Oharaeibacter diazotrophicus: one gene and its partner. The protein of the gene in region 2 binds, or shares a complex with, the protein of the main gene of each other region. Links are inferred from orthologs where the notes say so. Each region holds a gene or a part of one and is shown on either strand. Other genes may lie near its edges.

The links.
Region 1: the proteins of EDD54_RS04470 (region 2) and EDD54_RS16560 are in contact, whole or in part, in a crystal structure (PDB 3ZGX), measured with the Bacillus subtilis proteins. The link is inferred for Oharaeibacter diazotrophicus from one-to-one orthologs.

What each region holds. Positions count from the first base shown.
Region 1 is NZ_SNXY01000009.1:325,562-329,856, forward strand. The notes cover bases 33-4,024. They hold EDD54_RS16560 (chromosome segregation SMC family protein), read right to left. Parts: upstream 3,692-4,024; coding sequence 233-3,691; downstream 33-232. Other genes in these bases: EDD54_RS16565 (DsbA family protein), read right to left, coding at 3,824-4,024. Outside these bases: more of EDD54_RS16565, read right to left, coding at 4,025-4,295. UniProt on the Bacillus subtilis protein: Required for chromosome condensation and partitioning.
Region 2 is NZ_SNXY01000006.1:935,270-938,458, reverse strand. What follows is about bases 1-2,886. They hold EDD54_RS04470 (segregation and condensation protein A), read left to right. Parts: upstream 1-951; coding sequence 952-1,821; downstream 1,822-2,886. Other genes in these bases: EDD54_RS04460 (ABC transporter ATP-binding protein), read left to right, coding at 2,679-2,886; scpB (SMC-Scp complex subunit ScpB), read left to right, coding at 1,893-2,528; nagZ (beta-N-acetylhexosaminidase), read left to right, coding at 1-898. Also shown: more of EDD54_RS04460, read left to right, coding at 2,887-3,189. UniProt on the Bacillus subtilis protein: Participates in chromosomal partition during cell division. May act via the formation of a condensin-like complex containing Smc and ScpB that pull DNA away from mid-cell into both cell halves.

The DNA of each region.
Region 1 (4,295 bases), on a different replicon or contig from region 2:
GAGATCGGGGGCACCCCGAAAGTCGGGCGCACCATAGTCACGGCCCCCGGACGTGTCAAGAACGCGTGATTTGCACATAGATCATTGAAAGTCATGACGTTTTTCCCTCCGGAAGGGAGTCGTGGGGACGGCGCGACGCTTCGCCCTCCTCCATATCGATTTAAAAGGCGTGCACTCCGCCGATGGTATCAATGCCGCCCGTCCGTTGCCGTTCCCCGGGCCGCGCCGGGGATCAGACCGCCTCGCGGAAGGTCTCGGCGGTCTCGAGGTCGACGCTGACGAGCTGGGAGACGCCGCGTTCGGCCATGGTGACGCCGAACAGCCGGTTCATCCGCGCCATGGTGATCGGGTTGTGGGTGATCACCACGAAGCGGGTGTCGGTGGCGCGCGCCATCTCCTCGAGCAGGTCGCAGTAGCGCTCGACGTTGGCGTCGTCGAGCGGGGCGTCAACCTCGTCGAGCACGCAGATCGGCGCGGGGTTGGTGAGGAAGACGGCGAAGATCAGCGCCATCGCCGTCAGCGCCTGTTCCCCGCCGGACAGCAGCGTCATGGTCTGCGGCTTCTTGCCCGGCGGCCGGGCGAGGATCTCGAGGCCGGCCTCGAGCGGATCGTCGGCGTCGACCAGCTGGAGTTCGGCGGTGCCGCCGCCGAAGAGATGGGCGAACAGCCGGCGGAAATGGCCGTCGACCAGATCGAAGGCCGCGAGCAGGCGCTCGCGCGCCTCCTTGTTGAGACCGGAGATGGCCTGCCTGAGCCGCCGGATCGCCTCGATCAGGTCCTCGCGCTCGTGGACGAGGGCGTCGAGGCGCGCCTCGACTTCGGCGGCCTCCGCCTCGGCCTGCAGGTTGACGCCGCCGAGCTTGTCGCGCTCCTGGCGCAAGCGCTCCAGGCGAGCGTCGAGGCCGGCGAGGTCCGGGCGCGGGGCGTCCTCGGCGAGTTCGGCGAGCTTGCGGAGCGCGAAGACCGGGGCGTCGAAGCGTTCGCGGATCTCCTCGACGAGGCCGTCGCGCCGGGCCCGCGCGGCGGCGAGCCGCTCCTCGGCGCGCCCCCTGCCCTCGCGGATCTCGGATAGCCGGGCCAACGCCTCCGCCGCGCGACGGTCGGCGGCGGCGGCGGTGCGTTCGCCCTCGGCGAGCGCCTCGGCGGCCTCGCGGGCGGAGGTCTCGCCGGCGGCGATCGCCGCGACCAGACCGCGGCGGGCGGCGACGATCTCGTCGGGACGGTCGACCAGATCGGCCCGCTCGGTCTCGACGTCGTCGAGACGGCCGGCGAGTTCGTCGAGCCGGGCCTCGGCGCGGCGGACGCGGTCGGCCCAGCCCTCCCGCTCGCGGGCGACGGCGTCGCGGCGACGGGCGCGCTGCTCGCGGTCGCGGACGAGACCGTCGACGGCGGCGCGCGCCTCGGCGAGGCCGGCCCGGCGTTCGGCGAGTTCGAGCCGCGCCGCCTGGACCGCGCCGGCGAGGGTGTCGCCGTCCGGCAGATCCGCGAAGGCCTCTTCGGCCTCCTCGGCGGCGGCCGCCGCCTCCTCGACGTCGACGGCGAGGCGGCCGAGCTGGTCGGCGAGGGCGTCGCGGCGGGCGACGAACTCGGCCATGGCGCGCTCGGCGCGCATCAGCCGGTCGCGCGCCTCGGCGAGGGCACGGCCGGACGCCTTGACCGCCTCGCGGGCGGTTCGCTCGGCGTCGACGGCGGCGCGGACGGCGGTCTGTGCCCTCTGGAGGTCGGCACGGCGGGCCGCGACGACCTCGGCGGCGGCGGCGCGCTGGCGGTCGAGTTCGGCGAGGCGGTTGCGCGAGGCGAGCCGCTGCGCCGCGGGGGTCGGCGCGCCGGCGGCGGCGACGTAGCCGTCCCAGCGCCAGAGGTCGCCGGCGCGGCTGACGAGACGCTGTCCGGACCGGAGCGCGGCGGCGAGACGCGGGCCGTCGGCGGGATCGACGACGCCGATCTGAGCCAGCCGGCGCGCGATCGTCGCCGGACCGCCGACGTGACGCGACAGCGGCTCGGCGCCGTCGGGCAGCGTCGGATCGCCGTCGGCCGGCCCCGGCTCGCCCCAGTGGGCGGGGGCGCGGCCGTCGAGCGGGGCCTCAAGGTCGTCGCCGAGCGCGGCGCCGAGCGCGGTCTCGAAGCCGGCGGCGACGGCGAGGGCGTCGACCAGCGGAGGGAACAGGTTGCCGTTCTCGATATTGAGCACGCGCGCGAGGGTGCGGGCCTCGGTGTCGAGCCGCTGCGCCTCGCGCTCGGCCTCGGCGAGCGGTGCGCGGGCGGCGCGCTCGGCGGCTTCCGCGGCGGCGCGTCCGGCCTCGGCGGCGGCGGCGGCGTCCTCGGCCTCGGCGAGGCGTTCGGCGGCGATCTCCGCGTCGGCCTCGGCGTCGGCGATGCCGGCGTCGCCGGCGAGACGTTCGGCGATCGCCGCCCGCTCGGCCTCGAGGGCAGCGCGGTCGCGGGCGAGGCGATCGCGGCGCTCGGCGAGCTCGCGGCGGCGGCGGTCGAGCGCGGCGCGGCGGGCGCCGGCCTCGGCGTGGGCGCCGGTCGCCTCGGCGAGACGGACCTCGACGTCGGCGACCGCGGCGGCGACGTCGGCGAAACACGCCTCGGCGTCGGCGATCCGGTCGGCCTCCTCCGCGCTCTCGGCGGCGAGGGTCTCGGCCTCCTCGGCGAGGGCGGCGAGGCGCTCGTCGTTCTCGGCCACCAGCGCCGCCTCGCGGTCGCGGTCGCGCACCACCTCGGCGGCGCGGCGGGAAAGGTCGGCCAGACGTTCGCGGACGCGGCGCTCCTCGGCCTCCGATTCGCCGAGGGCGTGCCGCAGCCGCTGCAGCGCCGCGGCGCGTTCGGCGGATGCCTCGCGCAGGCCTGGCAGGCGGTGGGCGGCGAGGCCCTGTTCGCGCGCGGCTTCCGCCTGGGCCAGTTGCGCGTCGCCGAGCCCGTCGACCGTGGCGGCGAGCAGGCGCTCGGCCTCGGCGACGGCGGCGTCGACGTCGGCGAAGCGGATCCAGGCGGCGGCCGCCTCGATCTTGCGGATCTCGCCGGAGAGGCCGCGGTAGCGCGCGGCCTGACGGGCCTGACGCTTCAGCGCTTCGAGACGACCGTCGATCTCGCGGACGACGTCCTCGAGGCGGGTGAGATTGGTCTCGGCGGCGCGCAGGCGCAGTTCCGCCTCGTGTCGGCGGGTGTGGAGGCCGGAGATGCCGGCGGCCTCCTCCAGGATGGCGCGGCGCTGGGTCGGCTTGGCGGCGATCAGCTCGCCGATCTGGCCCTGGCGCACCAGCGCCGGCGACCGGGCGCCGGTGGAGGCGTCGGCGAACAGCAGTTGGACGTCGCGGGCGCGGACGTCGCGGCCGTTCATGCGGTAGGCCGAGCCGGCCTCGCGCTCGATCCGGCGGACCACCTCGATCTTGTCGGCGGTCTCGAAGCCGGGCGGGCCGCGCCGCTCGTCGTTGCCGAGTACCAGCGTGACCTCGGCAGAATTGCGCGCCGGACGCCGGCCGGAGCCGGAGAAGATGACGTCGTCCATGCCGGACGCGCGCATCGCCTTGTAGGAGCTCTCGCCCATGACCCAGCGCAGGGCCTCGACGAGGTTCGACTTGCCGCAGCCGTTCGGCCCCACGACGCCCGTCAGGCCGGGTTCGATCACGAACTCGACCGGGTCGACGAAGGTCTTGAAACCGACGATCCTGAGGCGCTCGAATTTCATGGGTCCGGGGCTTCGGCCCGGCCGCGCGGCGATGGCGGTCGGGACGAGACAATGACGGCCGGCGCCGCCACCCGGCAAGGGGCGGCGAAGCCGGCCGTCAAGGCGTCCACAGGAGATCGGCGCCGCGCCGCCTCAGCCCGCCAGCAGCGGGTCGAGCTTGGCGGCGAGTTCCTCGGGGCTCATGGCGCCGCGCACGCGCTCGCCGTTGACGAAGAAGGTCGGCGTCGAGTTGACGCCGAAGACGTCGGCGCCGCGGGCCCGGACCGCGTTGATGGCGTCGAGCAGCTTCTGGTCCGACAGCGTGGCGTCGAAGGTCGCCGGGGCGTAGCCGAACTGCTTGGAGATGTTGCGCAGGGCGGTGACCGGGTCGTCGGTGTAGGCCCACTCCTTGAGATGGGCGAACAGCGTCTTCACCACTTCGAAATACTTGTCGCCGGGCGCGTTGCGCGCCAGCATGAAGCCGGCGGCGGCGAGCGCGTCGAGCGGGAACTCGCGCATCACGAAGTAGACCTTGCCGGTGTCGATGTATTTTTCCTTCAGCGTCGGGAAGGTCGTTTCGTGGAAGTGGGCGCAGTGCGGGCAGGTCATCGAGAGATACTCGACC
Region 2 (3,189 bases):
GCAGCTGACCCGTCTCGTCGCCGAGGTCCGCGACGTGCTCGGCCGGCGGGCGCCGGTGCTGATCGATCAGGAGGGCGGCCGGGTCCAGCGCATGGGCGCGCCGCACTGGCGCCGGTATCCCTCCGCCGCGCGTCTCGCGGCCGCCGCCGACCTCGTCGCCGACCCCGCGCTGGTGCGCGACGTCGCGCGGCTGATGGCCGGCGACCTCGCCGCCGTCGGCATCGACGTCGACTGCGCCCCCTGCCTCGACCTCGCCTCGCCCGGCACCACCCCGGCGATCGGCGACCGCTCCTTCGGCGGCGATCCCGCCCGCGTCGCCGCCTGCGGCCGGGCCGTCGCCGACGGCCTTCTCGCCGGCGGCGTGCTGCCGGTGATCAAGCACCTGCCCGGCCACGGCCGCGCCCGCGTCGACAGCCACCATGAACTGCCCGTCGTCCACGCCCCGGCCGGCGACCTGCTCGCCCTCGACTTCGCCCCCTTCGTCGCGCTGTCCGACCTGCCGGCGGCGATGACGGCACATCTCGTCTACACCGCCATCGATCCGGCCCGGCCGGCGACCCAGTCGCCGGTGGTGATCGGCGAGGTGATCCGCGGCCTGATCGGCTTCGACGGCCTCCTGTTCTCCGACGATCTCTCGATGAATGCGCTCGAGGGCGATCTCGGCGAGCGGGCCCGCCGGGCGCTCGCCGCCGGCTGCGACGTGGCCTTGCACTGCAACGGCGACATCGCCGAAATGGAAGCGGTCGCCGCCGCGGCGCCGGTGCTCGCCGGTCGGTCGGCTGCGCGGGCCGAGGCGGCGCTCGCCCGCATCGGTACGCCCGACGACGCCGACCTCGACGCGATCGCCGCCCGCATGACGGCGGCGCTCGCCGCCCACGACGCGGCGGCCGGCATCTGAACCCGCGCCTCGTCGGCGCGGGCACGACATCGACCGATCGGAGGGCCACCCGCGTGGCGGACGCCGAGACCACCGAGACGCCGACCGCCCGGGCGGACGCCGACGACTGGTCGGCGCCGCCGCGCAGCGAAGCGGCGTCCGCGGCCGAACCGTCGCTGGTGGTCGACGTCGACGGCTTCGAGGGTCCGCTCGACCTCCTGCTGACGCTCGCCCGCAATCAGAAGGTCGACCTCTCGAAGATTTCGATCCTGGCGCTCGCCGAGCAGTACATCGCCTTCGTCGAAGAGGCCCGGCAGCTGCGCCTCGAACTCGCCGCCGACTACCTCGTGATGGCGGCCTGGCTCGCCTACCTGAAATCGCGGCTCCTGCTGCCGGCCACCGACGACGGCGGCGACGAGCCGAGTGCCGAGGAGCTCGCCGAGGCGCTCGCCTTCCGCCTGCGCAGGCTGGAGGCGATGCGCGAGGCCGCCGCCCGTCTGGTCGGCCGCGACCGCCTCGGCCGCGACGTCTTTCCCCGCGGCGCGCCGGAGCCGGTGGCGGTCGACCGCGTCAACGTCTGGCAGGCCGGGCTCTACGACCTGCTCGAGGCCTATGCCACGCAGCGCCAACGCCAGATCGTCGGCCGCGTCCACGTCCGCCGCCGCGCGGTCTGGGCGCTGGCCGATGCCCGCGAGATCCTGGAGCGGCTGGTCGGCCGGCTCGCCGACTGGATGCCGATCGAGACTTTCCTCGCCCCGTACATGCCGACCGCCGAACTGCGCCCGACGGTGCGCGCCTCGGCCTTCTCGGCGAGCCTCGAACTGGTCCGCGAGGGCAAGCTCGAGATCCGCCAGTCCGGCGCCTTCTCGCCGCTGTTCATCCGGACCGCACGGCCGGACGAGCGCGGGTCCGGCGAACCGCCGGCCGGGGAGGGCGCGTCGTGACCGCGCCCGCCGACGAGCCGGAACTGCCGGGCCTGCCGCCGGAAGAGGATCCGGCCGCCGTCGAGGCGCGGATGGCGGGCCTGCGCGTCGTCGAGGCGATGCTGTTCGCCGCGCCGATGCCGCTGTCGGAGGCCGACCTCGCCGCCCGCCTGCCGAAGGGGACGCCGGTGCGCGCGCTGCTCGCCGACCTCGAGAGCCTCTACGCCGGCCGCGGCGTCAACCTCGTCCGCGTCGCCGGGCTGTGGATGTTCCGCACCGCGCCGGATCTCGGCCATCTCCTGCGCGAGGAGGCGGTCGAGCAGCGCAAGCTGTCGCGCGCGGCCCTCGAGACGCTGGCGATCGTCGCCTACCACCAGCCGGTCACCCGCGCCGAGATCGAGGAGATCCGCGGCGTCGCCACCGCCAAGGGCACGCTCGACGTGCTGCTCGAGACCGGCTGGGTGAGGATGCGCGGCCGCCGACGCACGCCCGGCCGGCCGATCACCTGGGGCACCACGGAAGCCTTCCTGGTGCATTTCGGGCTGGAGAGCGTCGGCGACCTGCCCGGGCTCGAGGAACTGCGTGGGGCCGGGCTGCTCGAGGGCACGATTCCGCCGGGATTCTCGGTTCCGGTGCCGCGGTCGGCCGACGAGCTCTCGGACGACGAGGATCCGCTCGACGCGCCCGACCTTCTCGACTATGCGAGGAACGACGGCGAGGAGGGCTGACGCTCCGCCGCGGCGGCCCGCCGCTTGCTTCGACCCCCGCGGACGGGTAGATCGCCGCCCACGCGACACAGGAAGGATGGCCGGTTTGTCGGGTTTCGGACCTCGCCCGCATCGCAACCCCGTCGGGACCGCCGCCGTGCGGCGGATGCCGTGAGCACGGTCGGCACCACGGCCGAGCGGCCGCGCTGGGGCCGGCGCGGCACCGCCGCCGCCACCATCGCCGCCCGGCTCTCGATCGAGTCCGTCTTGCACGACTACGACGGTGTCGCCTCGCTGCGCGGCGTGACGCTGGAGGCCCGGCCCGGGGAGATCGTCTGCCTGCTCGGACATTCCGGTTGCGGCAAGTCGACCCTGTTGCGCCTCGTCGCCGGACTCGAGCGGCCGACCTCCGGGCGCATCGTGATCGGCGACCTCGAGGTCGCCGGTCCCGCGCGCTTCGTGCCGCCGGAGCGCCGCGGCGTCGGGCTGATGTTCCAGGACTATGCGCTGTTCCCGCACATGTCGATCCTGGCCAACGTGATGTTCGGCCTGACCTCGCTCGACGGTCCGGCCGCCGAGCGCGCCGCCCGGGCCGCGCTCGGCCGGGTCGGCCTCGAGGACTACGCAGAGGATTATCCGCACGCCCTCTCCGGCGGCGAGCAGCAGCGCGTGGCGCTGGCGC